3 regions of the Neobacillus sp. NRS-1170 genome follow, and region 3 is predicted to be linked to each of the others. Evidence: riboswitches for the same ligand, from Rfam matches in the RefSeq annotation. Region 3 holds a riboswitch; each other region holds the start of a gene.
The links. Region 3 has a riboswitch for thiamine pyrophosphate ahead of thiT (energy-coupled thiamine transporter ThiT). Riboswitches for the same ligand answer to the same signal wherever they lie in the genome.
Positions count from the first base shown of each region.

Region 1: another riboswitch for thiamine pyrophosphate. It lies ahead of ACIFOT_RS00205 (thiamine phosphate synthase); the one in region 3 lies ahead of thiT (energy-coupled thiamine transporter ThiT).
Region 2: another riboswitch for thiamine pyrophosphate. It lies ahead of thiC (phosphomethylpyrimidine synthase ThiC); the one in region 3 lies ahead of thiT (energy-coupled thiamine transporter ThiT).

Region 1 covers NZ_JBITPF010000003.1:48,705-59,364, forward strand. Annotated here, with positions in the region: gene phbB (acetoacetyl-CoA reductase) at 1-60, shown strand, start outside; gene phaC (class III poly(R)-hydroxyalkanoic acid synthase subunit PhaC) at 137-1,216, shown strand; gene ACIFOT_RS00200 (hypothetical protein) at 1,471-2,160, shown strand; TPP riboswitch at 2,288-2,396, shown strand; gene ACIFOT_RS00205 (thiamine phosphate synthase) at 2,548-3,132, shown strand; gene thiO (glycine oxidase ThiO) at 3,134-4,264, shown strand; gene thiS (sulfur carrier protein ThiS) at 4,276-4,479, shown strand; gene ACIFOT_RS00220 (thiazole synthase) at 4,482-5,249, shown strand; gene ACIFOT_RS00225 (thiazole biosynthesis adenylyltransferase ThiF) at 5,246-6,265, shown strand; partial or broken gene ACIFOT_RS00230 (YjcZ family sporulation protein) at 6,448-6,516, opposite strand; gene ACIFOT_RS00235 (heterocycloanthracin/sonorensin family bacteriocin) at 7,052-7,375, shown strand; gene ACIFOT_RS00240 (putative thiazole-containing bacteriocin maturation protein) at 7,541-9,478, shown strand; gene ACIFOT_RS00245 (TOMM precursor leader peptide-binding protein) at 9,478-10,660, shown strand, end outside.
Region 2 covers NZ_JBITPF010000014.1:247,292-257,951, forward strand. Annotated here, with positions in the region: gene ACIFOT_RS06795 (MFS transporter) at 1-815, shown strand, start outside; gene ACIFOT_RS06800 (DUF475 domain-containing protein) at 965-1,690, shown strand; gene ACIFOT_RS06805 (hypothetical protein) at 1,760-2,515, opposite strand; gene ACIFOT_RS06810 (MFS transporter) at 2,813-4,063, shown strand; gene ACIFOT_RS06815 (small acid-soluble spore protein H) at 4,106-4,285, opposite strand; TPP riboswitch at 4,451-4,564, shown strand; gene thiC (phosphomethylpyrimidine synthase ThiC) at 4,741-6,498, shown strand; gene ACIFOT_RS06825 (helix-turn-helix domain-containing protein) at 6,706-7,062, opposite strand; gene ACIFOT_RS06830 (asparaginase) at 7,247-8,251, shown strand; gene aspA (aspartate ammonia-lyase) at 8,288-9,718, shown strand; gene ACIFOT_RS06840 (nitrate/nitrite transporter) at 9,774-10,660, opposite strand, start outside.
Region 3 covers NZ_JBITPF010000036.1:44,590-55,249, forward strand. Annotated here, with positions in the region: gene ACIFOT_RS16170 (GNAT family N-acetyltransferase) at 1-261, opposite strand, end outside; gene ACIFOT_RS16175 (histidine kinase N-terminal domain-containing protein) at 368-1,528, opposite strand; TPP riboswitch at 1,728-1,834, shown strand; gene thiT (energy-coupled thiamine transporter ThiT) at 1,907-2,491, shown strand; gene ACIFOT_RS16185 (FeoA family protein) at 2,636-2,860, shown strand; gene feoB (ferrous iron transport protein B) at 2,860-4,863, shown strand; gene ACIFOT_RS16195 (FeoB-associated Cys-rich membrane protein) at 4,885-5,037, shown strand; gene ACIFOT_RS16200 (helix-turn-helix transcriptional regulator) at 5,200-5,655, shown strand; gene ACIFOT_RS16205 (transglycosylase domain-containing protein) at 5,716-7,710, shown strand; gene sigY (RNA polymerase sigma factor SigY) at 7,852-8,409, shown strand; gene ACIFOT_RS16215 (YxlC family protein) at 8,363-8,710, shown strand; gene ACIFOT_RS16220 (sigma-Y antisigma factor component) at 8,707-8,943, shown strand; gene ACIFOT_RS16225 (YbjQ family protein) at 8,924-9,238, shown strand; gene ACIFOT_RS16230 (ABC transporter ATP-binding protein) at 9,643-10,660, shown strand, end outside.

The sequences.
Region 1 (10,660 bases), on a different contig from region 3:
AAAGATGGTGACTATATTACTGGTCAACAGCTAAATATTAATGGCGGACTTTACATGTAATAGTTATGTAGGTGGATGGCTAAGTACATAGCAAAAAAATTACTAAACTAAGGAAGGAGTGTACAACTTGAGTATAATGGCCGAAAAAGAATGGGAAATGCTTTTTGATTTATTCCCTCAAGAGTACGGACAGCAAATAAAACGTGTCATCAAGGCAACCCAAGTGTTAACCATTGACCCAGAACCAGAAGTAGGTCCTACTCCGAAAGAAGTGGTTTGGACTAAAAATAAAACGAAACTATATCGTTATCTTTCCGAAAAACCGAAAAAGCATAAAATACCATTACTCTTGATTTATGCACTAATAAATAAACCATATGTATTGGATTTAACTAAGGGTGGAAGTCTAGTTGAATATTTAGTTAATAATGGGTTTGATGTCTATCTCCTTGAATGGGGGACCCCAGGTTACGAAGATCGAAATATGAAACTTGATGATTTTATCGTTGACTATATACCAAGAGCGGTTAAAAAAGTCTTAAAAACATCAAAAGCAGACGAATTGTCCATCCTTGGATATTGCATGGGCGGTACGATGACGTCTATATTTGCAGCACTTTACCCTGAATTACCGATTCGTAATCTAATTTTTATGACAAGTCCTTTTGATTTCGAGAATTCAGGCTCTTACGGGGCAATGCTGAATGAAAAATATTTTAATATTGATAAAGTAGTAGATACTCTAGGTGTGATTCCTCCTGAAATGATTGACTTTGGAAACAAATTGATTAAACCAATGGGAAATTTCTTTGGACCATTTGTAAGTCTTGTCGATCGTGCTGATAACGAGAAATTTGTAAAAAACTTTAAACTACTGCAAAAATGGTTGAATGATGGAATTCCATTTCCAGGTGAAGCATATCGCCAGTGGATAAGAGATTTTTATCAAAAAAACAAACTGATTAAAGGGGAACTGGTTGTCCGCGGTCGTAAGGTCCATCTGAACAATATCACTGCTAATGTACTAAATTTGGCAGGTAAATCTGATCTAATTGCCCAGCCGCATATGGTAGAAGCCTTGATGGACGCTATTTCTAGTAAAGATAAACAGTTTAAAAATTTACCTGTTGGTCATACGTCCATTACATTTGGCAGCCAAGCTACAAAAATAACTTACCCAACTATTGGTGACTGGCTTGGTGAACGTTCTAACTAATTATTTAACTATTAATAAGTGCTATTATTTTTTTCTGCAGGTGAGTGTTTTTATGCACTCACTTTTTATATTATCTGATTCATTTTTGGAAAATGAATCCATGAGAATAACATATATGAAAGGAATTATTTAATTAGTTCTTGGAATGGAAATCCTAATGGATGAAAAAACTATAGGAATGAAATCTAATTGGTAATGTAGTAAAAGGAGACACACTGGTAGTATGCATAAATGAAATTCGGGAGGCATAACGAATGAGAAGGATAAATCCAGGCTCCGTCATTTCTTACATAAAGTATGGGAATCTAAAGATACCAAAGAATATTCAGTACGAATGCCCGGAATGCAGAAAAACCACTGAATTTATGCTTAATGCAAACTACCAGAGCAGTAAGCATGGCATGGTAACTGAGAGTAGTTGTCCATTATGTAAAAAATCAGCAGTATTCGTCATAATGACTAAGGAAGGTATAGATGAACAAGGCGAAAATGCTGATACTTTTATTTATGACCTTCAAGCTTCCAAACATCCGGTAAATCAAATAGAAAGTCTACCCAATATACCCAAGGATCTGATCAGGGCCTACCGTTCAGCAATAAATGTTTATGAAGCTAGAGAAAATTCAGCTACTGCCGTTATGTCAAAACGTGTGATTGAAAGTATCCTAAAGCATTTTCTCGGGGATAAAAGTAAGGCTCAGCCTTTGTCTCAACAGCTTGAAATCCTGCCGAATCATGTGGATTTGGCAAAGCCTATTCAATCCCTTAGCCATTTATTGGCAACTGAGGGTTCCCTTCATCGGATGCTTGAATTGGAAACGGAAATGGATTACGAGACAACATCGTTAATAATGGACTTATTAGAAAACTTGATTGAGTATCTTTTTGTTTTGCCCGGGAAAATCGAAGTTACCAATAATAAGATAGGAAAGAAATTTAATTAGCAGAAAGCATAGTAAACTAAATATAAGTTAAATGAAGGTTCCCTTAGTATAAAAAAGTTATTTAACTTTTCTAACAGAAGTGTTAACATTATCCTTAAAGGTTAACATTACAAATTAATATTTCAAGCAATTCCGCTAGAGGTGCCTTTTTAAAGGGCTGAGATTGAAGTGTTACTTCGGGACTCTATGAACCTGATCTGGGTAATACCAGCGTAGGGAAGTGGAAAACTGGATATTTGAAGAACCATCGTTTCTATTCAAATTTTCGACCACTTCCTTAAACATTTGGAAGTGGTTTTTTGTTTTTCACTTTATTTCATAGATAAGCGGAATCTTCTCAAAGGAGGGACTTGTATTTTCACTAGTTTTAATGGGAAAGAGTTCCATATTATCTCCAATGGAAAAATGCCGATCGAGCAATTATGTGAAATTGTAATGGATATTCACCCATATGTAACGGCGATTCACTTACGAGAGAAACAAAGATCAGCTAGGGAGCTTTTTCACGCAGTTGAACTTTTAACAAAGAAAAACATACCCCTATCTAAGATCATTATTAATGATCGGGTCGATGTTGCCTTCGTAACAAGGGTCAGGGGAGTTCAATTAGCCTTTCATAGTTTAGATGCAGACCTTGTAAAAGAAAATTTTCCTCAACTTGTGTTAGGGAGTTCCATTCACTCCTACGAGGAAGGAGAAAAAGCAAAAGAGAAGGGTGCTGATTACCTCCTATACGGTCATGTTTTCCCTTCACAGTCAAAACCGGGTAAGACCCCAAAAGGGTTTGAAGAATTATCGAGGCTAACACAACTATCCATTCCTGTTATTGCTATCGGAGGCATAACCCCAGAGAATACGGGGCAGGTACTTCAGGCAGGGGTAAAGGGGATTGCAGTCATGTCAGGAGTTTTAGAAGCGCCCGATCCATTATCCGCTGTTAAAACTTACGTTCATGCATTAGAGGAGGGTTAAAGTGGAAAATTCATTTGATGTTGCCATAATTGGTGGAGGAATTAATGGGACCTCCATTGCCTATCAACTATCAAAAATGGGAAGAAAAGCAATCATCATTGAGAAAGATCAATTGGCTTGCCAAGCGTCAAGTGCGGCTGCCGGAATGCTGGCAGCACAAGCGGAGATTGAACAAGACGGTCCTTTATTCCAGTTGGCTTTAAAAAGTCAGGCGATGTTTTCTGCAATCACAAGTGAGTTATATGAATATTCAGGAATCGATATCGAGTATGTGAATAAAGGGATGTTCAAAATTGCTGAAACCGAAGAAATAGCAAACGAAGTAAAAAAACAGGTTGCCTTTCAAAGGAAATGGGATCCAAAAATTAAATGGCTGGATGCAAAGGAATTACAAGAAATGGAACCTTCCCTTTCGCCAAATGTAGTCGGAGCGATGTTTCTCCCTAACGATGGGCATGTGCAGCCAGCAAAGTTAACCGATGCGTTTGCCAAAGCGGCAGTCTATTTTGGGGCGGAAATACGTGAAAACACGGAGGTCCTTTCGTTTATTTTTGAAAATGGACAGGTGAAAGGGGTTAAAACCACCAAAGGCATCATACATAGCGAGCAAGTGGTCGTAGCAACTGGGGCTTGGGCGGCGAAATTAATGCGTGAATCTGGGCTGGATATTAGTGTTTACCCTGTGAAAGGTGAGTGCTTTTCGATAAAAACGGATAAACCGATCATCAACACGACGATTTTTTCCGATAAACGCTGTTACCTGGTCCCAAAACGAAATGGGGAAATTTATATTGGGGCTACCATGATTGAACATACTTTTGATAACAAGGTAACGCCAGAAGGAATTACTACATTAATAGAAAGAGCCTCTCAACTTGTTCCTCAGATCAAGAAGGCAGCGTGGGAGCGGGTGTGGTCGGGAATTAGGCCGCAAACTGCCGATGGACTTCCTTACCTTGGTGAGCATCCCAACTGGAAGGGTCTGTTTGTTGCCTCAGGGCATTTTCGAAATGGGATTTTATTAAGTCCGATTACAGGGAAACTAGTAGCTGATCTATTGTCAGGCAGATTGCTAGATGAGAGTCTTCTCTCAGCATTTCAACTAGAACGACATAAAGTAACAGTGGGTTAGGGAGGTTAAACATGAAGGTATTATTGAATGGCGAGTTGGTCCAATTGCCAGAGCAGGTCTTGTTTGTTTCAGATGTTCTCAAACATTATGAAATCCATGATAAGGTCGTTGTCGTGGAAGTTAACGGCGAGATATTAACCAAGTTAGAACACCAAAGTACTAGATTAGCAGATAAAGATAAAATTGAAATAGTCCATTTTGTAGGAGGCGGTTGATTATGTTAAAAATCGGTTCATTATCCTTTCAATCTCGTTTGTTACTGGGAACGGGAAAGTATCCAAGCTTTGAAATCCAGAAGGAAGCCGTGGAAGTTTCCGAAGCAGAAATCCTTACGTTTGCGGTTAGACGTATGAATATTTTTGAATCAAGCCAGCCGAATTTTTTAGAACAGCTAGACACCAATAAATATACACTTCTGCCCAATACGGCAGGAGCAAAAACCGCAGAGGAGGCTGTCCGGATCGCCAAATTAGCCAAAGCTTCAGGCCTATGCGATATGATTAAAGTGGAAGTGATCGGCTGTGATAAAACATTGCTCCCTGATCCGATTGAAACCTTAAAAGCGACAGAAGAATTAGTGAAGGAGGGATTTATTGTCCTGCCGTATACCTCCGATGATGTGGTTTTAGCCAGGAAGCTTCAAGAAGCCGGTTGTCATGCTGTCATGCCAGGGGCATCGCCAATCGGATCTGGTCAAGGAATCATCAATCCTGTTAACCTGAGCTTTATTATCGAACAAGCGGTCGTTCCTGTGATTGTGGATGCAGGGATTGGCTCACCAGCAGATGCGGCTTTGGCAATGGAATTAGGAGCGGATGGGGTGTTATTAAATACGGCTGTGTCAGCGGCCAAGGATCCGGTAAAAATGGCCAAAGCGATGAAACTAGCGATAGAAGCGGGACGATTAGGCTATGAAGCCGGTCGAATCGAGAAAAAGAGATATGCAACAGCAAGCAGTCCAAAGGAAGGAATGAGTATCGGGTGAATAATCGGTACTCAAGGCAAGAGCTATTTTCACCGATTGGAAAAGCAGGGCAGCAACGAATTTCCAATAAACATGTACTCATTATAGGAGTGGGAGCACTCGGGTCAGGATGTGCGGAAGCACTCGTCCGCGCTGGAATTGGAAAACTAACCATCGTGGATCGTGATTATGTGGAATGGTCCAATTTACAACGGCAGCAATTATACTCAGAAGAAGACGCCAAAAACCGGATCCCCAAAGTGATCGCGGCCAAAAATCGCTTAACAGGTATTAACTCGTGTGTGCACATTGAGGCCATCGTTGGGGATGCCACAGTCATAGAGCTGGAAGACTGGGCTCAAAAAGTGGATTTGATAATGGATGCAACAGATAATTTCGAAACCAGAATGATCATCAACGATGTTTCGCAAAAAGTTGGTGTCCCATGGATTTACGGTGCTTGTGTTGGAAGCTATGGAATTTCCTACACGATTATTCCTGAAAAGACACCTTGCCTTTCGTGTTTATTAGATACGGTTCCTCTAGGGGGATTAACCTGTGACACAGCAGGGATTATAAGTCCAGCAGTGAATATGGTCGTTTCTTATCAAATAAGTGAAGCATTGAAAATTTTGGTCGGTAATATGGATTCCTTGCGAAACAAACTAGTTTCTTTTGATTTATGGAAAAACCAATTTAGTGCGGTCCAAGTGGATAAATTGAAAAAGGCGGACTGTCCTTCTTGCGGGAATGAACGCTCTTACCCTTTTTTATCATTTGAAAATCAAACAAAATCAGCTGTCCTATGTGGGAGAGATTCTGTGCAGATCCGACCTTCCATTCCTACAGTAATTGATTTAGAAGCGTTAGAAAAGATATTGGCGAAAAATGGCGGAACTGTACAGCGAAATCCTTTCCTTTTATCTTATACATTGGGTTCTCACCGATTAGTCGTTTTTAAAGACGGAAGGGTGTTAGTCCACGGAACGAAGGATATTTCCGAAGCAAAGGCGCTATACCATCGATACTTGGGTTAATTTGATGGAAACCACTGCCGTCATAAATGGTCCATGTGTGTTCAATTTGCCGAGAAACAAAGTGCAAACTACATGGTAACGATTATTCTTACAAGAACCGTCCCCATTTCCGTATTTAAGCAAAAAAGACTCCTTAACTGGAGTCTTTTTCATATTCCAAACATCTTATCCTGTCACATTTATTAGATGAAGGACGTTCCAACAATGATAAGAAGTATGAACAATACTACGATTAAAACAAAGCTGCTGCCAAAGAAACCTCCGTAGCCATAACCTCCGTAGCCAAAACCGCCGCATCCGTATCCAAACATATTTATCACCACCCTTTGGTTTTCTAAAGAGAAAACCTTTTCCATATATATATATTTTTTAAGAGCAGTGGCGATTGGACAAACATCATAGTGACAAAAAAAAAATCAGTGTTTTCTTTAAAAGTAAAGAGACGTCTGCAATACACGCAAACGTCTCTTTGGAGGTTAATATCTATGCCTTTTGGCGGTGGCAATAATAATATATGTCAGATTATTAAAATGGAGTGGACAAGTGCTGATTTTTTGTTAAATAAAATAAATAGAAAAAAGAAGATTTTATAACGATCAGTGCTTTCTGTAATGAAGAAACATTTTACGATAATGAAATAGGCTTTTACATCAGTAACAATGACCTAAAAAGAATCATAATTTGTTTAAGAGAGTACGAGAAGGAACCTACATGGGTTCATAAAAAAACAATCAACTCTCTTTACAGGTGGATAACCTGATAATTAATAGCAAAGGGGAGGAAAAAATGCAGAATTTCCAAAATGATCTTCAAGCGTTAGGGATGGATCCTTACCAAGTGGGTCAGTTAGTTCCTATGGATTATCAAGTTCAAGATCCTAATCTTTTTGACGACAGACGTTGTGGTGGCTGTGGTCGTTGCGGTGGCATGTGCGGTGGCTTTGGTCGTTGCGGTGGCTTTGGCCGTTGCGGTGGCTTTGGCTTTGGCTTTGGTCGTTGCGGTGGATTTTTCCGTTGTGGCGGCTGTGGCAGCTGCTTTGGTTTTAGCTGTTTTGGTATTGGTTTTAGCTGTTTTGGTATTGGTTTTAGCTGTTTCGGTTTCTGGTGGTAATTTTTGAAAAAAATGCCCCTGCAGCAGGGGCATTTCTTTTTTACCGATAGGAAAATAGGTGCTTGTCAAACGTCAAGTTGGCTTTATTTTACTCATATTGGACAAATAAAAGTACATAAACTGATAGTGCATATCTACGAATAATTTGAACGAAGGAGGAGCTGAATGGCAGAACTAAACACAAATTCATGTCTGAAGGTGAAAAGAGATACCTTTTATTTACCTGATCCACAAGGTGGTGTGTATTTTAGAAATAATCAAAGTTCATTCCGTTTGGAAGGCGGTACTATCTATCAATGGATTGAAAAACTGATGCCAATGTTCAACGGGGAGCAATCATTAGAACGCATAACAGAAGGATTAACACCCCCATATCGTAAAAGGGTATATGAGATTGGAGAAACATTGTACAAGAATGGTTTTGTTAGAGATGTAAGCCAAGATCATCCTCACCAATTAAATAGCAACATTCTCAAAAAGTACACTTCACAAATTGAATTTATCGAGAGTTTTGTAGATTCCGGTCCGTACCGTTTTCAACAATACCGACAGGCTAAAGTTTTGGCTGTTGGCTCTGGGTCCTTTTTGGTTTCATTGGCTGATGCCCTACTTGAATCGGGGCTTCCGAAATTCCATTTCATGATGACGGATTCGGTACCTACAAATGAGGTACGGATTCATGAACTCGTTCAAAATGCCCGCAACGATGACTCTGAGGTGATGGTAGAACAAATACCATATCACGTTGATGACGGGAATTTTTGGCAAGAAGCAGTAAAGCCCTATGATTGGATCCTATATATCTCTCAAGATGGAAATGAAAAAGAGCTTAGGGAGCTAAATAGGGTGTGTAAAGAGGAGCGGAAGGTATTTGTACCGGCCATCTGCTTAGACCAAGTGGGGCTTGCTGGTCCAGTGGTTCATCCTGAATCAGAGGGATGCTGGGAATCCGCATGGCGCCGAATCCATCAATCTTCCTTGCAGTTAGATCGACAGCAGCCATCTTTTTCAGGAACAGCCGGAGCGATTCTTGCCCATGTCATGGTATTTGAATTTTTTAAAAGGGCTACAGACATAGCAGACTCCAATCAGAGTACCAAAATTTACAATCTTGATCTTGAAACACTGGAAGGAGACTGGATTTCATTCATCCCCCATCCATTGGTTGCGAATTATAATGTTTCGCCTCGACTTGTGGAAGTTCTCGATGTAGGGTTAGAGCAAGGGGAAAGTGAAAAGGATCCAAATCATAACCTCTTGGAGTATTTCAATCTAATAACTTCTGTAGAAACGGGTATTTTCCATATCTGGGAGGAACGTGACCTGAAACAGCTTCCTCTATCACAGTGCTATGTTCAAGCTGTTAATCCAGTTTCAGAAGGACCGGCAACACTCCTGCCGGAGGTTATCTGCACTGGATTAACCCATGAGGAAGCAAGAAGGGAAGCAGGACTCAAAGGTATAGAAATGTATGTCTCGCAAATGATAGAGGAATTCACAGATCGGAAAAATAATGTGAATGTACACAATCGATTCATGGGCGTAGGTGCGGGAGAAACAATCCAAGAGGCAGTTTGTCGAGGTCTTCAGGCATATATTGATGAAGAATTGAGACAAAGAAAGGCCAATGATAACAGCACGATTTTTCAAATTCCACTGGGAACGATAGAGGATCAACAGTGCCGAATATATTTAAATGCCTTGACTACCTTAAATGGTGCACCGACAATCGGCTTGAAAGAGGATATTTTAGGATTCCCTGTCATCGGGGTACGATCGAATGGCCGATGGTACACAAGGGCAGGTTTAAATACGGCATTGGCATTACGTTATTCATTACAACAGGCGCTGTTGGATGCGCAGAACGACTTGAATGGTAACGAGAGGGAAATGGAGTCAGCTGTTTTTCTGAAAGAAAAGAAATTTAAGCTCGATATCCCCTCATATGCAGAAATAACACAATTGGAGTTATTGCAATCTTCTTTACAGGTGTTGAACAGAAAGAACAAACAGCTATTCATCTATGATCTTGCGTTCGAGTCTTTTTTAAAACAAGAATTGGCAGGAGTGTATGGTGTACAGGTCCGAGAGGGGGAATCCTGATGGCTGCCCAGATTCTTATTGAGGGACAGGGATTATTAGCGGATTTTGTCTCTGATCGATTGTCCGTCAGCTATCTCGTTAAGCGTCAAAGCCTATTAGAAGAAATCCCCGAAGACACAGAATTCGCCCTTGTACTAAACGATGCCTGGAATCCATTGGATCATAAAAATGCAGAAGAAAGATTCAGGGAAACAGGAATACCCTGGCTTCGAGGATTCATTTCCTTTGGGGAGGGAATTATCGGTCCAATCGTTCGTCCCGAAAGACCAGGATGTTCTCGTTGTGCTGACATCCGGCGTATATTAGCTGGACCTGACCGCCGTGAGATGTGGGGATTTCAGATGAGCAGGGTTAGCGGAGAAGGTGGAATGCAGGATGCTTGGGCATCAAGAACGGGTCTATCGCATATCGCCGCGTTGATATGTAACCAAGTACAAAAGGTTTTTCAAGGGGAACCCAGCCATTTGGAAGAAAGAGTTTTCATTATGAATCTGAGGACGTTAACAAACTCTCTTCATCCATTCTTGCCAGATCCATTATGCCCCATCTGCAGTCCATTACCTGATGACACACCGGAATTGGCTCAAATCAAGTTGGAATCTAGTCCTAAAATAAATAGTAGGGGTTATCGCACACGTTCGATGGAGGAATTGAAACCGTTCCTCGTCAAGGATTACCTCGATTATCGCAGTGGGGTGATGAATGGTAAAATGCAGGATTTCTCCCTGCCGTTCGCGGATGTATTGATAAACCTGCCGCTGTTTGAAGGGGATGAGGGAGTAGCGGGAAGGTCTAATTCTTATGAAATGAGCGAGCAGACTGCTATTTTGGAAGGCTTGGAACGATATTGCGGGCTTGAGCCGCGAGGAAAAAGAAAGATCGTTCGCGACAGCTATCACAATCTAGAAAAAATAGCATTAAATCCAGCAAGGGTAGGTTTACATGAAAAAGAACAATATAGAAAGCCTCATTTTCCGTTTAAAGCATTTCATCCTGATACCCCGATGAATTGGGTTTGGGGCTATTCGTTCTTACAAGAGCGACCTATTTTGGTACCGGAGTTACTAGCCTATTACAGTTTGGGTTATGGGGAGTGTTTCGTTTATGAAACCTCCAACGGATGTGCATTAGGGGGGAGTTTAGAGGAAGCGATTTTCCATGGGATCATGGAAGTCGTTGAGC
Region 2 (10,660 bases), on a different contig from region 3:
ACGCGCTTTCGATGATTTCTTCCGCCTCAGCATCAGGTGGAATTGTCGGACCCTTGCTCGGCGGGGGAATGGCAGAGTTAGTCGGAAACCGCTGGGCATTTGCCAGCGCTGGGTTCATTGTATTTATCGCGACCTTCTTGATCATTTTTTTAGTAACAGAAGAAAATTTCACACCAAGCAAGAAACGAGGCTCTGTAAAAAATGATTTTAAAACAGCCTTGGAGAACCGTCCGCTCATGCTTGTATTAATTTTAACCGTCATTACTGCCTGTTCGGTGATGACGATCGAACCGGTGTTACCATTATATATCGTCAAATTGAGTGGTTCTGCCGATAACACGTCATTACTGGCAGGAATTGTGTTCTCCCTGCCAGGGATTGCAAGTGCGTTTTTTGCTCCTTTATGGGGAAAATGGGCAGATAAGGTTGGATTTCAGAAAGTTCTCTTTATAGGACTGCTCGGTGGCGGAATTTTCACCATCGGCCAAATTCTATTCACTCATTTATGGGGATTCTCGATGATCCGCTTTGTGTCTGGAATCTTCTTCTGTGCGGTTTTCCCAGCTTTAAACGGCTTGGTAGTGAAATCGACAACAGAGGATTTCCGCGGAAGAGCCTTTGGTTTAAACCAAACGGCTACGCAAATTGGCGGGATGACAGGACCGTTGATCGGTGGATTACTGGGGGGTATTTTCCCTGTACAAAGTGTATTTATGTTAACGGGCATTTTATTATTAGTTGCGATGGTAATGGCTTATTGGAATAGCAATGAGTTGAATAGCAGCCTGAAAAGAAAGGCTGTATCAAGTAAATAGTACGTTGTTTTCCAAAAAAATCCCTGGGTCCATTTGAGGAGGACCCGGGGATTTTTTTGGTTCATATAATCAATGGGCGGACATACATTTAAAATAATAAGTCCATTTTTTTTGTAAATAAACTAGACATAAAGGAGAAGGACAAGCAGATGGGTTTCTTACATGAAATATTTAATAGTTATGATACCTTTTTATCACTTGACGCATTAAGATCAGTCTTTGCTAATCCAGCAACCTGGGGGATTATCGGAACTCTTATTATTTTGGAAGGGCTGCTTTCGGCAGATAACGCCTTAGTCTTAGCCGTAATGGTGAAACATCTTCCAAAACATCAGCGAAAGAAAGCCCTATTCTATGGGATCTTTGGTGCTTATTTTTTTCGTGTGATCGCGATAGGGTTAGGGGTCTCCCTAATCAATATTGCTTGGATCAAAATCGTCTGCGGTCATTATCTCCTTTGGATGGTTTTTCAAAATTTTATTAAGAAAAATGAAGAAGAAGTCGAAATCCAAGGCAAAAAAACGGGCTTTTGGAGAACCGTGATAACCGTTGAGCTTATGGACATTGCCTTTAGCTTTGACAGCATTATTGCGGCATTCGGCGTCTCGAATCATGTTTGGGTACTACTATTAGGCGGGATGTTAGGAATTTTAATGATGCGCGGTGTTGCTCAATTATTCCTAACCTTAATTGAAAAAGTCCCGGAATTGGAAACGACGGCCTTTGTTTTAATAGCCATCATTGCCATTAAAATGATTGCTGCAGCCTTCGGATTTCATCTAGATGAATTAATTTTCTTTAGTATTTTAATAGCTGTACTCATGGGAACCTTTATCGTTCATTTTTTCCGAGACAATTCGGAAAGAACGATCTAATTTCAAAAATGGAGCAGGGTGGCTAATACCCTGCTTTTATTTGAGTTGTTAATTTATTGGTAATAGTTGTTACTCCTTCTTAGTGACTTTTCGTAAATACTTCTCCATTGAGGACAGTAATTCAGATAAAGATACATCTTCATCTTCTTCATTCGCTCTTTCCATAATAACCTCGTCTGTTAAAGGTGCCTCTGGAATATACTGAACACGTTGACGTGATTTCTTCCTATCGGAATCTGATTTTGATGATTGTCTTTCGGATTCTTTATCAGATCGAGAAGATCGAGAAGATCGAGAGCCGTCTTGTCTCTCTGATTTGGAGGATCGGGAAACCTCTTGTTTGTTAGATTGCTTAGATTGATTTGAAGCCTGGTTATTCGATTGTTCATTTTGGGCATTTTCAATTTTAAGGCCATAGCTAATATTTTGGATATGGAACATCGAAAGGCGGACAATTTCCTCTTTATTAATTAAAGACACGTAATCTGGATGGATATCACTTAAAACACCTTCAATCTTCTCCGGGCCCCCGCGATTTATACTGACCCATTGAAATTTCAATGATTCCATTAAGCTATAGAAATTATCTGCTTTTTTATATTGAATATCATTTGGGACCACGATGTTAAATTCCATTTCGCCCTTCATGTTATCGGTAAAGCTCTTTATATGTTGGGTATTGTAATAGACGAGTCCGTCGGCTTCCGTAAATAGGGCTAGATAATCGTCACTGGCATCCATTAACTTCCCAATTCTGGATTCAGAACCGCCTCGATTGACCTTTATAACTTTCCCAATAAAGTATTTCATGATGTCTTTATGCATACTAAGTTTTCCCCCTGTAAATTTAATGATTTATATTAACACTGCATGTATATGTGTCACGGAATGACGTTGTCCTAATAAATTAGCCTTTTTTTTTTTAGATTAAGAGAAAATAGGCAAATGATAGAGTATGATACAAGACCAAAACCCAGAGGAATGAGCAGTGTGTGTGCTTGTATCCTATTTATTACAGATAGCACGAAAAAAATAATAGAATATCCTTTTCTTTAGCATTATTTAATCAGATAATAAAAAGAAAAAAGAATGTAAAAACCATAAGGAGAGGAATCATTCGAGGTGTTACAAACGAAGCAGATGAATCAATGGTTTACATATTTTCAACTTTTTAAAAAATCTAAGCATTTTACGGCTTTGCTTTTTGGGCAAATTTTTTCTTTATTAGGGAGCTCGATTACAAATGTGATTCTTCCTATCGTTGTTCTTCAAGTGTCACATTCGACAGCAATGATGGGGTCTGTGATGGCGGTTTATATGACCCCATTTGTCGTGATGCTTCCGTTTTCAGGCGTCATGGTTGATAAAATGAATAAAGTAAAAATTATGTTTATCGTGGATATTGTCCGTTTTATCTTCATGATGATTTTAGCTGTGATCGCATTTATGGGGCAGTTAAATATGACCGTCCTTTTTATGATCATGTTTGTTATGGGCATGATGGATAGTTTTTTTCAGCCAGCCTATTCAGCTGTACGAGCGAAGGTTTTTACAGAGGATATTCGAAACGCCGCCAATTCTTTAACTCAAGTCAGTATGCAGGTGTTAAGAATATCAGGACCGATTATTGGAGGATTGATTGTATCTTCCTTATCTTCAGGCTGGGGATTTGGAATTGATGCCGTTACTTACATTATTTCATTAATCTTTTTATTTAGCCTTCGGACGTTATCCTTTCAAAAAATAAAAGAAATTCAAAGTGAGAAAAATTCAATCAAACAGGATTTTTTGGAAGGGATTGTGGTCCTTAAAGAAAAGCCCTGGTTATGGATTACGATTCTAGCATTCTCCTTAATAAATATTTTTTCAGGCGGCATCATTAGGGTGTTAATACCATGGCTTGTAAATATTTATTATGAGTTTGAACCAGTTGTATTTGGTCTTGTTCTTTCTTCGTCCGGGGCAGGGGCTATTTTGTGTGGGATCATTTTTGGTTTAAGAAAAGAATGGAAAAAAAGAGGGTTGCTTGCTTATGGGGGAGTTGCATTAAGTGGAGCAGCATTGTTAATGATGCCATTTATCTCGAGTGTTCCGATTTTAATGTTGTGTATGTTTATGGAAGGTGCCGGAATTATGTTATTCGGTTTGATTTGGGAAACGAGTCTTCAAGAACTTGTCCCAGAAGAAAAATTTGGGAGAGTCGCGAGCTTAGATATGTTAGGTTCATTTGCTCTTTTACCTTTAGGATATCTGATAACTGGCTGGTTAGCAGAAGGGATGGGAGAAATCTTCACTTTTATTCTTTTTAGTAGTATCATCATTTTCATTTCTGTTGCCGTCATGCTGAATGAAGAGATAAGAGGCTTTAACTAAAAATGAAAAAGCAGTAAACGTTCTTTACTGCTTTTCGTTTCATCATCGTTCTACTAGGTTTGTAACAGAAACACTTTGTTTATTGCTTGGTTCGTCTAGCGGATGAATGGTTGCTTTTCCACTTTGTTGATCTACATGCTCAATATAAATGCGTGTACCGTTATAGGTCACGTTTTCCATTTGCGGTGAATTACATATTTCCTGTGCGCGTTGTGCATCCATCATGAGTAACCTCCTTTCGTTTTTTACTACAAGAGTATTTGTATTAAACGAAGGGTTTATTCGTATGAATGGAATAATTTATTGGTTGAGTGATGTAAAAAGCTTTATTAATAGTTAGAATTATGTTATTAATTATATGTAAGTTACATAACAATATATTGTTGTTTGTTCTACTAGGGGGGTCCGATGGCTCGGACTGAGAGAAGGATGCATAAAATCCTTTGACCCTTTGAACCTGATCTGGATCATACCAGCGTAGGGAAGTAGTTTTGAAGGTGTCATTTTCGTTTTTCGATTATGCGCCGCTACTTTTTGACGATTAATCAGGTTCTGTTTTCCAACAGAGCCTTTTTTTATTGTCATCTATTTATATGTCTGTCTATGGACTTAACATGTAATGGACTATGCTGTAACTTCTAGATTGCAAAATCTATCATTTTTAGGAGGAAGTTACAATGCAAAAGGAAGTAAATGTAAACATCGGAATACAATCACCATTTACAGGAAGCAGAAAAGTTTATCTTGAAGGATCAAGACCTGACATTAAAGTCCCGATGAGAGAAATTCAGTTGACACGAACGGTTACAACTTATGGTGAAGAGGAAAATGCACCTGTTCGAGTTTATGATACAAGTGGGCCTTATACAGACCCGAACCATCAAATTGATATCAGGAAAGGGCTTCAGGCACTTCGCAAAAAATGGATTTATGAACGCAATGATGTTGAAAACTATGCGGGAAGAGAGATAATGCCACGAGATAATGGCTACCGTGATGCAGACGAGCGGGCCAATCTTGAATGGTTTCCTAACATAAACAAATCACCTTTGCGTGCCAAAAAAGGCCATAATGTTACCCAAATGCATTATGCGAAAAAAGGGATCATCACTCCAGAGATGGAGTTTATCGCGATTCGTGAAAATGTAGAGCCTGCATTCGTCAGGGATGAAGTTGCCCGCGGGAGAGCAATTATTCCAGCCAATATAAATCACCCTGAAAGTGAACCGATGATTATTGGACGAAATTTCCATGTGAAAATCAATGCCAATATTGGAAATTCAGCTGTTTCTTCCTCGATTGAAGAAGAGGTTGAAAAAATGACGTGGGCTGCTCGCTGGGGAGCTGATACAATCATGGATTTATCCACTGGAAAAAATATACACACAACAAGAGAGTGGATTATTCGCAATGCCCCTATCCCAGTAGGAACGGTGCCGATATATCAAGCCCTTGAAAAGGTGAACGGAATTGCTGAGAATCTAACCTGGGAAGTTTATCGCGATACCTTGGTTGAACAAGCGGAACAAGGGGTCGATTATTTTACGATTCATGCTGGTGTGTTGTTACGTTTTATCCCTTTGACAGCGAAACGGACGACAGGTATTGTATCCCGTGGGGGTTCGATTATGGCGCAGTGGTGTCTGGCCCACCATCAGGAAAATTTTCTTTACACCCATTTTGAAGAAATTTGTGAAATTTTAAAGAAGTATGATATTTCGGTTTCATTGGGAGATGGACTTCGCCCTGGCAGCATTGCCGATGCCAATGATGAAGCGCAATTTGCAGAGCTTGAAGCTTTAGGGGAATTGACGGAAATTGCCTGGAAGCATGATGTCCAGGTCATGATTGAAGGCCCTGGACATGTTCCGATGCATATGATTAAGGAAAATGTGGAAAAGCAAATGGAAATTTGTAGAGAAGCTCCTTTTTATACGCTTGGGCCCTTAACAACCGATATTGCACCAGGTTACGACCATATTACTTCCGCCATTGGCGCCGCGATGATTGGCTGGTTTGGAACCGCCATGCTTTGCTATGTAACACCAAAGGAACATCTTGGCTTACCCAATAAGAATGACGTTCGTGATGGTGTTATTGCTTATAAAATTGCGGCACATGCTGCTGATCTGGCCAAAGGTCATCCAGGGGCGCAATTGAGAGACAATGCCTTATCGAAAGCTCGTTTCGAATTCAGATGGGAAGACCAATTCAACCTTTCATTGGATCCAGAACGTGCAAGAGAATACCATGATGAAACGCTCCCTGCTGAAGGGGCCAAAACAGCTCATTTTTGTTCCATGTGTGGTCCAAAGTTCTGTTCGATGAAAATTTCCCATGATATTCGAGGTATGGCAAAGGAAGATGAAAGGTATGCAGGTATGAAGAAAAAAGCGGAGGAGTTTCTCATCAATGGGTCAAAATTATACCGATAATACTTCTTCCTATGAAGTAAAAAGATTAATAGAAGAAATTGATGATTTATACCAAAAAATTCATTTTTTAAAAGGTAGAATAGAATCCATTCAGTGCCGATGTAGACATATTTTTTGGGAAACCCCTGGAATGAGAAAATGTCAGAAGTGTGGGTTCGCTGAAAGCACCTATTATTAATGGAGTAATTAGAAAAAGGCTCAACATTTTCATGTTGGGCCTTTTTCTAATTTTAATTCTCTTTTTGAACGTATAAAGGCGACAAAGTCGATTGTTTCGTCTGCCGTTAATGGTTCCCCATCTATCAAAAGAGAAGGGGATAGGGGATATATGGCAGTTGTGATTTCAACTGTTGACTGCATCCGATGCAACTCATCTGTTCTCCCTAACAAATAATCAACTGACTTATCAAATAATTCCGCTATTTGTGTTAATGAGAGTAAGGAAGGTTCCCGGTATCCTGACTCATAACCAGCATAAGTGCTTTTAGCGATTCCTAATTGATCAGCGGTTTCCTGCAGCGACCATTTTCGTTCCTTTCTTAATTCGGTCAAACGATCCAGCATTCGTCTCCAACTCCATTTTGATAATATTGTTCACATTATAGCATAGAATGATAGACTCGAATAGAAAAATGTACGCGTATCGAGTACAAACTATTGATTTATCCTAATTAAGTTCTATAATGAAAAGTATAGATACGCAATACGCGAATAATGACTATTTTTTCACTCAATGGAGCTGATACATTTGAAGAAAATTTTATTGCTAGCCACCGGAGGAACCATTGCATCCGTAGAAGGAAATGAAGGACTCGTTCCAGGTCTATCCGCTGAGGAATTGCTTCATTATTGCAAGATTACTTCCTCTGATATTAAAATTGATAGTAAAATCTTAATGAATATTGATAGCACCAATATGCAGCCAGAGCATTGGGTGGAAATGGCCCAAGCTATCCATAATCAGTATCAAGAATATGACGGTTTTGTCATTACACATGGAACTGATACGTTAGCTTATACATCTGCTGCTCTTTCTTATATGCTCCAAGGACTTGATAAGCCGGTTGTTTTAACAGGTTCACAAGTTCCAATCAGCTTCAAAAAAACAGATGCGAAAAAAAATGTCGCCGACGCCATCCGGTTTGCCTGTGAAACAATTGGAGGAGTCTTTATCGTTTTTGACGGCCGAGTCATTCTCGGAACAAGAGCAGTTAAAATGAGAACAAAAAGTTATGATGCTTTTGAAAGTGTGAATCACCCTTATGTTGCATTTGTGAATGACAAGGAAGTGAAATATCAGTGGAAACCAGCACCAGCCACGGAAAAGCTTTCTGTAAACACTCGTTTATGCACCGACGTATTTCTAATGAAATTATATCCCGGAATTAAACCGGAGATTTTTGATAATTTAAAAGGGTTATATAAAGGGATCATAATAGAAAGTTTTGGTAACGGAGGATTGCCGTTTGAAGGACGGAACCTTCTTTCAAAAATCCAAGAGCTGACCGAGGCGGGTGTTGCGGTCGTCATTACGACCCAATGCCTTGAAGAAGGGGAAGATTTGCTACTCTATGAAGTCGGCAGGAAGGTAGCGCAGCATAACGTTATTTTATCAGGGGATATGAACACAGAAGCAATTGTTGCAAAACTCATGTGGGCTCTTGGACAATCGGATGGATTAGACGAGGTAAAGAAAATCATTGAAACTCCTCTAGCAGGGGATTTAACAATCAATTCTGATAAAGAAGAATAATGTTATTTAAAATTGAGGAGAGATACTATGACCACCATGAATATGACCAATGAAAATGTACGAATGGAGAAGGATTTTTTAGGAACAAAGGAAGTGCCGGCCAATGCCTATTACGGTGTTCAAACTCTTAGGGCCGTTGAAAATTTCCCGATAACGGGCTACCGGATTCATGGAGAATTAATTATCGCGATGGCGATGGTGAAAAAAGCGGCTGCACTGGCAAATATGGACGTTAAACAGCTTTATTCCGGCATTGGCGAGAAAATCGTTATGGCGGCTGAAGAATTAATGAATGGCAAGCTGCATGACCAAATCATTGTCGACCCGATTCAAGGCGGTGCAGGGACATCGATTAATATGAATGTAAATGAGGTCATTGCAAACCGTGCCATCGAATTAATGGGCAAAGAAAAAGGGGACTACTATCATTGCAGCCCGAACACCCATGTGAACATGTCACAATCGACAAACGATGCGTTTCCGACTGCCATTCATATCGCCGTGTTAAACCTTCTTGAAAAATTGCTGGAAACCATGAACGTGATGCATAGTGCTTTTCAACAAAAGGCTCAAGAATTCAATCATGTTATCAAAATGGGACGGACACATCTTCAAGATGCTGTGCCAATCCGTCTCGGACAAGAATTTGAAGCCTATGCCCGAGTCATTGAGCGTGACATCAAACGAATTAAGCAGTCTCGTCAGCATTTATATGAATTGAATATGGGGGCAACCGCTGTTGGCACTGGATTAAATGCCGATCCCCGTTATATAGAACATGTGGTAAAATATCTTGCCGAAATCAGCGGGCTGCCGCTAGTTGGAGCGGAGCATCTTGTGGATGCGACACAGAATACCGATGCCTACACAGAAGTTTCTGCAGCTTTAAAAGTATGTATGATGAATATGTCTAAAATCGCTAACGACCTGCGCCTTATGGCATCGGGCCCTCGGGCGGGATTGGCGGAAATTAGTTTACCTGCCCGCCAGCCGGGATCTTCCATCATGCCAGGAAAAGTGAATCCAGTTATGCCGGAAGTGATTAACCAAGTAGCATTCCAGGTTATCGGAAATGATCATACGATTTGCCTTGCCTCAGAAGCTGGTCAGCTTGAATTGAATGTCATGGAGCCGGTTTTGGTTTTCAACCTGCTGCAGTCTATCAGCATCATGAATAATGCCTTCCGCGCCTTTACGGAACATTGTTTAAAAGGAATTAAAGCAAATGAAGAGCGCTTAAAGGAGTATGTTGAAAAGAGCGCCGGGGTGATTACCGCCGTGAATCCGCATCTAGGATACGAAGCGGCAGCAAGAATAGCCAGAGAGGCGATTCTAAATGGAACATCGATTCGTGATTTATGTTTAAAATATCAAGTGTTGACCGAAGAGGAGCTTGATTTAATTCTAGATCCCTATGAAATGACCCATCCAGGAATTGCTGGGGCGTCCTTGCTGGATAGAGACTAAAGAAAAGGTGCCTGACACACTATTTTTGGAGAGTGTCAGGCACCTTTTTTGACGATCACATTTTGACAGATGCCTCATTAGGAGACAATGCCTTGCGCCATGATAGCTGGGCAAGTGTGAGCACTAAAAGGGCAGCTACTCCGATCCCGGCAATCACGATAAAACCGGTTGAATAGGTGCCGGAAATTTGTTTAAGGGAACCAAGAATATTCGGTACAAAAAATCCGCCAATCCCTCCGGCTGCCCCGACAATACCGGTAACCATGCCAATCTCTTCCCTAAACCGCTGCGGCACCAATTGAAACACCGCTCCATTTCCCATCCCAAGGCAAAGCATGCCGATAAACAACATGGTAGTTACAAGGTAAATAGAAGGAAGCTGGCTTACACCGAACATCGATAGTGCTACACCGATTAATAAGAATGTCAGTAAACGTCCGCCGCCAATCCGATCGGCTATGTATCCGCCAACTGGCCGGAAAAAGCTGCCTGCAGCCACACACAGTGTCACGAAATCTCCTGCGGTCACCATTGATAACTCGTACTGATCCACAAAAAAGATACTTAAAAAACTGGATAATCCCACAAATCCACCAAAGGTGACACTATAAAGCAAGCAAAAATACCAGGTATCCCGTTGTTTCAGCACCTTGAAGTATTCAAAAATCGGTTTTGCTGTCGGCTGGGAAGGAGCATCCTTAGCCATTATGAAATATAGGATAAAAACGATTAAAAGAGGCAGCATAGCCAATCCCATCACGTTATGCCAGCCAATATTTTCAGCGATTCGCGGACCGAATAGCGTCGCAAATAATGTTCCACTATTACCCGCACCTGCTATTCCCATTGCCAAGCCTTGTAATTGGGGTGGATACCAACGGCTCGCCATCGGAATCGCTGCCGCAAAGCTTGCACCCGCAACACCAAGGAGGATTCCGATTG
Region 3 (10,660 bases):
ATCCATTTGGTGTAAGCCAATCGAGCCGACAAGTACTCCTTTATAAAGAATCCCAACATTAAATCCGGTACTATCTGCGAATTGATTAAGCCAAACAGGAATAATCGTCTCAAATTGATAGGGAGAAGTCATGCTGTCTACCCAGGGCAGCCACTTCCGCAAATGATTACGATTGTCCTCAACTAGTTGAAAAAGCTTTGAGGCATGGTGCCTCTCGAACAATTGAAGCTCAATTTCATTATCAACTTTTAATGTAAACATTGGACTTTTCTCCTGCTTAAATTTTTTCCTATATCCTATGCAAGATAGAGGGAAGTCGGAAGAAATTTCCTAGATAAAAAAAATCCCGCCTTTTTATTAAGTGGGATTAGTTTCTATCATTTATTAAATGTTCAGATTCCAAACTTAATGCAATCGGTAAATGTATGGAGAAGGTGGTTTTATTCGGTGTGGAATTACAGGTTAATTTCCCTTTGTGTTTTTCAATAATTTCTTTACAAACGAATAGACCTAGACCAGTACCAAGTTTTTTCGTCGTGAAGAACGGTTCAAAAATTGTTTTTTGCAATTCAGTTGGAATCGCAGGACCATTATTTGAAATGGTAATAATAATGTGTTTGTTGTCTTCTAAAGTACTGTTAATTTCTATTGTTGGATGGGGATTCGCATGATGATTTAAAACATCAATTGCATTAAATATAATATTGATAAAAACCTGTCTAATTTCATCAGCATAACCGTGCAGCGTTATTTCCTCACACAACTCTTTGATTATTTTAACTTTGCCATCAAGTATGCTAGGGTAGAGAAAGTTCAAAACTTCGTCTATCAATTTATTTAGTTTAAAGTAATCCTTTTCCTTCCCAATCAATTCTTTCTTGGATAATAACAGAAACTGAGAGATTCTAAAATTTAACTGATCTAATTCACTTGAAATAATATCAAGATATCTCATATTTGGAAAATCAGCTTTAAGCAATTGGATAAATCCTTGAACAGATGTGAGCGGGTTTCTAAATTCATGAATAAAGCTGGATGTCATTTGACCCAAAAGGGTTAGTCGATCCTGATGGGTTGAGTCGATGAACATAGTCTTTTCCTCGATGATTTTGTTTTTTGCTTCTGTATAATTAGAAACTGCATAGTATAAAAACTTGTCAAAACAGAAATTAATCCGATTGATCGATTCTTGCATTTCTCCCCATGATATCCCCGTTTTGCTTAAATAACTGTACATAATCGTTCTGCCAAGATTTACATTATAAACAAAATCCCCAATGTTAATATTGGCAATTACTCTTTCTTCCGATATTTCTTTTGCAATCTTTTCGATTACTAACAAAAGCTCCTCTTCGGTCAACTTATGCATATTTAAGATAACATGAAAAAGTGCTTTGCCATTTTCGCTTATTTTTTCTATATATGGGTCTTCTTTAGAAATAATATATGAATTTTCCCAATCAAGAAGCAATTGATCTTTATGTTTATCAAAGAAAGCAATTAAATCTGTTTGATCATTTTTAAACATATTGTCCCTCCCGAAACACATTACGCCTTACCATCATAATTCGCTGATAATGACAAAAAACCCTCTTAAAAACATGTTAAAATTATTTTCCTAATATTTACATAGTTAATTTGTCACAAAAATCTTCTTTTAAAAATAGTTTAAATTTACCCTTGTATTCGATTTGGAATAGTAGTATATTCATAAAGAATTAATTGTATAGTTCCACAGGGGGAGCTGCAAATGGCGGCTGAGAGTGAACGGTTGAGTTCTGACCCTATGAACCTGTTAGTTAACACTAGCGTAGGGATGTGGTTTGCCAGATAGATTAGCAATGCAGACAATCCTTATGTCTTGCATTGCTTTTTTTTGTTTACCAAAATGGAGGGAGAAATTGAAATGACTAAAAGAAATAATACTTTATTTATTACCGAGGTTGCTGTTTTTACTGCGCTCGCGTATTTATTGGATTATGTGGGAAATATTCTTTCGTTTAAAATCTGGCCGCAGGGAGGATCGGTTTCAATCGCAATGGTACCGATTTTCCTAATGGCCTTCCGCTGGGGAATGAAAGGCGGCCTTTTAACCGGATTTTTATTAGGATTATTACAGTTCATTCTTGGTTTTGCGCAAGTATATACAATTATTCAAGGAATTATTGATTACTTTATAGCTTTTACAGTGGTAGGCTTTGCGGGCATTTTTGCCCGTCAGATAAGCAAAATGCTTAATGAAGGGAAAAAAGGTAAATGGATTAGCTATGTAATATTTGGTGCTTTCATTGGGAGCTTGCTTCGTTATCTATGCCATTTCGTTTCAGGGTTCGTTTTCTTTGGAGAGTATGCCCCAAAGGGCCAGCCGGTTATGATTTATTCCCTGCTTTATAATGGGACATATATGCTTCCTAGCTTTGTGATTAGTGCCATCATTGTCATTCTTGTTATTGGAGCAATGCCAAAGAGAATGCTAGTCCGGGAAAAATAAGTTTTAACAAAAGAAAAGCCTCGCGGCTTTTTTTTTTCGCTTTTTTGTCACAAGTTGAATAGGCTAAATACCTTAACTAAATGATAAAATTACCTTATAAAGAAAGAGAATCATTCTCAATTAACATAGATAGGGTGAAAATACATGTTTGGTTTATTAAAAGCAGGGGATAAAGGAAAAATTATTGACATTTCACATGTGGGTCACCTCGTACAAAGACGATTGCTAGATTTAGGAATTACTGAAGGATCAGAAGTTTGCGTGAAGTGTGTAATGCCCTTTGGCGGTCCTATTATGATAGAATCCTGCGGCCAGTGTATTGGAATCCGGAGGAAAGAAGCAATTCAAATAGAAGTGGTGAGAATATAATGGAAATTGCTCTAATTGGAAACCCCAATACTGGGAAAACCTCGCTGTTTAATAATCTAACAGGTTCCTATGAGTATGTTGGCAACTGGAGCGGTGTAACAGTTGAAAAGAAAGTAGGAGTATTTAAAAATAATATTGGCAGATTAATTGACTTGCCTGGTGTGTATACTCTAAATCCGCTTTCAAAGGATGAAGGGGTTGTAACGTCATTCTTTTTAAATGAATCAGTGGATCGCTTGCTAAATATTCTCGATGCTTCTCAATTAGAGCGCAATTTGCATTTGACTTTGCAATTGCTGGAATTTGAAAAGCCTGCTCTTATCGGACTAAATATGATAGATGTCGCAAATAAACGCGGAATTCACATTGATGCATCAAAGCTGGCTAAAATACTCGGCGTTCCTGTTGTTCCTGCAGTCGCTCGAAGCGGGAAGGGCTGCGATAAGCTTGTAGATGTCATTTCCACGAATTCTATCATCCCCATAAATAGGAATCTTGTTCATTATGGGAATGAGGTTGAAGAGGCGATTTTGGCATTGTCCTATGAAATCACGGGTAAAACAGAACATTCACTAAGATGGCTGGCAATTCAATTCTTAGAGGGAAATGAATACGTTAAAAATTATCTAAATAGAATAAGTGACTCACAAAAAATCAGTGTCATAGCTGCTAACTTGGAATTGAAGTTACAACAACACTATGGCACCAAGTCTTTGGCTAATTTCATTTATTTAAAGAGAAAAGAAGTTATTGATAAAATTATCGCAGAAGTTGCGATAAAAAGTGATTCGGTTATTCCGCTTTCAGAAAAAATAGATAGCATCGTCACGAATCGGTATATAGGGATGCCGATCTTTTTGTTCCTTATGTATTTAATGTTTATGCTTACATTTGATTGGCTTGGAACACCGTTGTCAGATGGCTTAGAAGCTCTTTTAACAGGACCTATTACGGCCGGTTTTGAAAAAATATTGACAGCTATACATGCTTCTGAATTTATTCATGCACTCATCATTGAAGGCTTAGTAGCAGGTGTTGGCGGGGTACTTGTCTTTGTACCGCAAATTTTTATCTTGTTCTTCTTCATTTCCTTATTAGAAGATTCAGGATATATGGCTCGTGTTGCCCTAGTAATGGATCGAATAATGGAAGCAGTAGGTTTGAATGGAAAAGCTTTTATTCCAATGATGATTGGCTTTGGCTGTAATGTTCCCGGAATAATGGCGGCAAGGACCATTGAAACACCAAGGGAACGGCTGTTAACGATTTTGCTGACCCCCTTAATGTCCTGTTCGGCACGCTTGCCCGTTTATGCCTTATTTGTCGGGGCATTCTTTGCTGCCCATAAAGCACTCATTGTACTAAGCTTATATATACTTGGAATTGTTGTCGCTTTGATCTTAGCAAAAATATTTTCTTCCAGGCTGTTAAAATCAGAAACTTCCCTTTTTGTCATTGAACTGCCTCCTTACCGTTTGCCTCAATTTCAATCATTATGGAGAAGTACATGGGATAAAGGGAAAGGGTTTGTGAGAAAGGCTGGTACCTTTATTTTTGCTGGTTCAGTGTTTATCTGGTTATTATCCTATGCAGGACCGAACGGTTTAAATGTAAACATGGATAACAGCTTCCTAGCAGCCATTGGAGGCATCCTTGCCCCTGTGCTCGCGCCAATTGGTTTTGGTACATGGCAGGCTGCTGCATCCTTAATTACAGGCTTCCTAGCTAAAGAGGCCATTATTTCAACCATGAATATTATCTATTTTGTGCCTAAGGACAACAGCCTGCAAGGACTACTATCCCATTATTACATGCCGCTCTCCGCCTATAGTTTTATGGTGTTTATACTTTTGTATATCCCTTGCTTAGCTACTACTGCAACGATATATAAAGAAACCGGTTCTAAAAAATGGACAGCTTTTTCAATGGGTTATGCATTAGCAATTGCCTACATTTTGTCGATAATCATATATCAGGGTGGAAAACTGCTTGGTCTTGGATGATTATTTAAAGAGGTGAATATGATGATTGCCAGTATTGTTATCGGTGCTGCCATTTTTGGATATGCTGCATGGGCAATGATGAACTTTATCAATAAATCGAAAAAAGGCAAATGTGCCGCCTGTGATTTAAAAAATTCGTGTTCAAGCCAGTGTGGCAATTCGGAAGAATTATAATTCTTTAGGTAAATCAACAGGCCAGTTAGCAAAGACAAATCCCCTTTCTAGACAATCTGACTGCTATCAAAGAATTGATAGCAGTTTTTTTATGATAAAATTTGAATGATTCCAGGAACTTGTGTAAAATTACACCATAAGCTATTGAAGGAAGGGCTTTAAATGACCAGAGATGAAATCATATTGAAAGTGTCTGAAAAGCTTCGCTTGATTCGGACTGAAGCAGGCTATACCCAGGATAGAATGGCTGAAATCATTGGTGTATCAAAGAAAACACTTGTTCAAATTGAAAAAGGAAGAGTCCTTGCTAACTGGTCAACAGTCGTTGCTATTTGTGCTCTTTTCCGGGAAACGGAAACAGTACAATTTTTATTTGGTAATGAGCCACTTGAGGTATTGGAAACGGTAGCTCGAGAAGGAATTGATTACCGCAAAACGAAAACATTGGGCGGCCGGATCTGGTGGAGAGCAATATCTAAGAAAAGCGGATTTATTCTCCAACAAAATATCCTCAGTAAACATTTTAGGATACTGGACGAAGGCAATTATCGGATTTTTAGCAGCTTTGATGAGAAGCTATCGAAACAGCGTTTTAAAGAGCTGACGAAAAGTGAATAATATCTAAACATAAGATAGGGTTCTCCTGTCTTTTTTTTCTCTTCGAAATAGGAGGCATCTATGAAAAATTTGAAAAAATGGCATGGAGTTCAAATCTTGGTATTAATCGGCTTAGTTATCATTTTAGGCTTCTTTGGCGCTATTTATTTTTTTTCCAAGAATGCCAATATAACTGGACTTAAAAATGAACTACCCCAGCCAACGGTTTTTTATGATGTAAACGGGAAAATAGCGAGCAAGGTTTCGGCGAATAAAAATGAAGGGGTTCCAATTAAGGAAATCCCTGAATCAATGAAGAATGCCGTAATTGCCATCGAGGATCATCGATTTTATCAACATGAAGGTGTTGATTTAATTGGTACCTCAAGGGCGCTTTTCCGTGACCTAAAGGAAGGAGGGATGGTGGAAGGCGGCAGCACTATCACACAGCAATTGACGAAAAATACTATCCTTACATCTGAAAAAACGCTTAAAAGAAAAATGGAAGAGATCTTTTTAGCATTGGCGGTTGAGCGAGAATATTCGAAACAAGAAATTCTGCAAATGTATCTAAACCAAATTTATTTTGGAAATGGGGCATATGGGATTAAGCAAGCAGCAGGCAAATATTTTGCCAAAGAGGCAAAGGAGCTTTCGATTAGTGAATCCGCTCTACTAGCCGGATTAATTAAGGCTCCATCTGCCCTGAATCCATATGACCATATGCAAAAAGCAATTAACAGGCGAAATCTTGTACTACTGCAAATGAAAAATCAAGGCTATATTACAAATGAACAATATGAAAAAGCCAAACTGGAAAAAGTGGTTTTAGATGATAAGGGCGGCGATCCGTTCCGCGGTAAATTCCCTTATTATGTTGATCAGGTATTAGACGAAGCAATTCATCAGTATGGGTTATCGCAAGATGATCTGCTTACTGGAGGCTATCAAATTTATACAGAGCTTGACCCCCATATGCAATCGGTAATGGAATCAACCTATCAAAATAACAGTTTATTTCCAAAAGGAAAAGACCGTCTAGTTCAAAGCGGCGGGGTCTTAGTAGACCCGAAAACAGGCGGGGTCAGAGCCCTTGCAGGAGGAAGAGGAGAACACACTTTTAGAGGCTACAACCGGGCGTCCCAATTAAAAGCACAGCCCGGTTCCTCATTTAAGCCATTAGCTGTCTATACCCCTGCGCTAGAAGAGGGTTGGAAAATCACGGATATGCTAAAGGATGAACCGATGAAATTTGGAAATTATCAGCCTAGTAATTACGATCATCAATATATGGGAGAAGTCCCGATGTATGAGGCGGTTAAGGAATCGAAAAATGTATCAGCAGTATGGCTTTTAAATGAAATCGGAATTGAAAAGGGGCTGGATTCAGTTAAACGATTCGGCATTTCCCTGGATAAAGCGGACCGGAATTTATCGGTTGCCCTTGGAGGCTTGCATAAAGGAGTCTCTCCCCTAGACATGGCAGAAGCTTTTTCCGTATTTCCGAATAACGGTGTCGAAGTGAAGGCGCATGTGATCAAAAAAATCGTCGATGCAAATGGCAATGTGGTTGCCGAATGGAAAGTCAAAAAGGAGAGAGTTACGACAAAAGCAGTGACGGATGATATGACAACAATGCTGCTCGGTGTTGTGGAACAGGGTACAGGAAAAGCCGCCAAAATCCCTGGCCGCGAAACGGCAGGAAAAACAGGCTCCACCCAAGTACCGATCAAAGGAATTAATGGTCTGAAAGACCAGTGGTTTGTCGGCTATACACCGCAGCTCGTGGGAGCTATCTGGGTCGGTTATGATAAAACAGATGCGGATCATTATATCACTCCCACCAGTAAAACAGGTTCTGCTGTTATATTTCGTGAAGTAATGTCGGCAGCATTAAAAAATAAACCAAAACAAAAATTTAATGTGACGCATATTTCCGTTTTGGAAGAAAAAAAACGATTTAATTTTCAAGAGGAATTTAATAATGAAATTCAAAAATGGGAAGATAAATGGAACAAGCAAATAGACAAGTGGGATAAGAAAGGAAAAAATAAGGGACATGGAAAAGGTGATTAAGGGCACGGAGCAATCCGTGTCTTTTTTTTTTTCAATGTTTAATTGTAAAATAAATTTAGAATGAACGAAAGTTAGTTTTATTCGTCATAAATAAAGAGAGAAAAAACAAGGAATATGGGGGAAGGAGAGGGCTATTGCTAAATGGATGCATTAATAAAAAATGCTAAAAATGGGGACCATCTTGCGTTTGCCATGTTGTTTAAAGAACATTATCCATTCCTTGTAAAATATTTAATAAAAATTACAATGAATCCCGATACAGCTGAAGAATTAGCACAAGAGACAATGGCGAAATGTATTCAAAAGATTCACCTATATAATGGGCAAAGCAAATTTTCTACATGGCTTATTTCTATTGCGACAAATACATATATTGATCAGTGCCGAAAGAAAAAAAGAGAAAAAAACTGGCAGGGACAAGAGGAAATTTACCGGAAGCTGAAGTGGCATTTCGAAAGCAGAAATGAAGACTGGAACGACGCTCTGGAGGCACTCGGGAGACTGCCTGAGGACGTCCGTATTCCCATAATATTAAAGCATTATTATGGTTACTCTTACGAAGAAATAGGCGAATGGCTGAAAATATCTCCTGGAACGGTGAAATCAAGAGTTCATAATGGAATCAAGTCAGTCAGAAAGGAGCTGAACCTAAGTGAAGAAACAGAAAGTCATCGTTTTGGACAGCGATCAACAAAATAATCAGGACATTTTAGCTATTTCTGAGATGCAAGAAGGTTTAAACAAAATAGAACAATTCCCAGTCTATTCACCAGACCTACAATGGTTTCAACAAATGGTTTTAGCGGAAAAACAGCGAATTAGGAAAAAACTCATTAGAGATTTTGCTATCTTTTTAATAGTAGCGATAATCATTTTGTGCGGGATTATGATTTCCTTATTTCAAATGCCGGCAGTTTTTATATTTTTACAGATTGCCACGACCGTTTTTATTGCATTTTATAGTGGAACACGTTTAATGAAGAAGGTGAATGACGGATGAAAGGAGAGTATTCATTAACCGTCATCATCTTAGTGGCTGCTATTTTGTTAGTGCAAAGCATATATTTATTTTTAGATGCCCGTAAACATAATCATAATTATTGGCTTTGGGGAATTGTCGGCCTTATTCAAGCGCCAATGCCGACATTGTTTTATTTGATTTTTGTGAGAAAAATTTTTCGTAAAAAGAGAAGAAGTGAGGCGAATTCAAATTATGATGATTGTTACGACTGATTACCTGCCGGGCAGGGAAATAAAAGAAGTGCTTGGTTTAGTCAAGGGAAGTACAGTCCAATCCAAGCATATTGGCAAGGACTTATTGGCTGGGCTAAAGACCATTGTAGGCGGAGAAATAAAGGAATATACAGATATGTTAAATGAAGCGAGACAAAAGGCGATTGAGAGGATGGCAGAAGAAGCCAGGCAGTTAGGGGCAGATGCCATCATCGCCATGAGATTACAATCTAGTTCGGTCATGCAAGGGGCATCAGAATTAATCGCTTATGGAACGGCGGTTAGGGCAGAATAATTCTGAAAAATGGGAATTGACTTTCATATCAACTGGTGATAATCTAACAAAGGAAGAAAAAATAGGAAATGGAGGGTTGCGCCATGATTAGAATAAGAAAAGTTAATTTTAAAACTGAATATTTAAAAGCAACCTGTCCAAAAGAGAATTCTCTTTAACTCCTTTTTGATGTACATTAAATAAATGACAAAACACAGGTTGCGTTCTTTATTGATGCGTAATGTGTGTTTTTTTGTCTCATTTTTGCAGAGGCATATCGCACTAATACAGCGGTATGTCTCTTTTTTTATCATTTTACCTAAAAAGGGGGAGGAACATGTGATGTTACTAATTGTTGAGGTTAGACTTATTCATTTAGCTGAAGAGATAGAAGGCGGATAGTAAAACAAAGGGGGAGGAACATCATGTTTTCGGTATTAAAAAAATTAAGCTGGTTTTTCAAAGAAAACTGGCAGAGATATGTTATTGCGGTTAGTTTATTAATTTTGGTAGGAATATTAGATGTGCTGCCGCCAAAATTGATTGGTATGGCTATTGATAATATTCATCTTGGGGAGATGAGTAAAAATAAAATCTTTCAATATTTAGGTGTTCTTTTATTGATCATGCTTGCATCCTACGGAATCACTTATGTATGGATGTACAAATTGTTTGGCGGCGCCTTCCTTGTTGAAAGAAAGCTTCGTTCACGGTTTGTGCATCACCTATTAAAGATGACGCCATCTTTTTATGAAAAGAATCGAACAGGAGACTTAATGGCCCGAGCAACTAATGATTTAAAAGCAATTTCGATTACCGCTGGATTCGGTATTTTAACGCTGGTTGATTCCAGTGTTTGGATGCTGACCTTATTGTTGACAATGGGGTTATTTATTAGCTGGGAGCTAACGTTAGCGGCCATTATTCCCTTGCCGGTTATGGCAATCCTGATGCAGATTTATGGTAAGAGAATTCACACACGCTTTATGGAGGCACAGGATGCTTTCGGTGAGTTAAATGACAGGGTTCTGGAATCAGTTGCAGGAGTCAGGGTCATTCGTGCCTATGTCCAAGAACAGGCTGATTGGAATAGGTTCCATCTATTAACAGAGGATGTTTATCAAAAAAACCTAAAAGTAGCAAGGATTGATTCTTTATTTGATCCAACCATTAAGATCCTGGTTGGAATCAGTTATTTAATCGGGCTTGGCTATGGCGCGTATTTAGTTTTTCATCAAACGATTACTTTAGGCAATCTTGTTTCCTTCAATGTCTATTTAGGGATGTTGATATGGCCGATGTTTGCAATTGGCGAGTTAATCAATGTGATGCAACGTGGAAATGCTTCACTAGACCGTGTCAATGAAACATTGGCCTATCAGGAAGAGGTTGAAAATCCAAGTGATCCGGTGGCAATCAATTCTGTTGAAAATATAGAATACA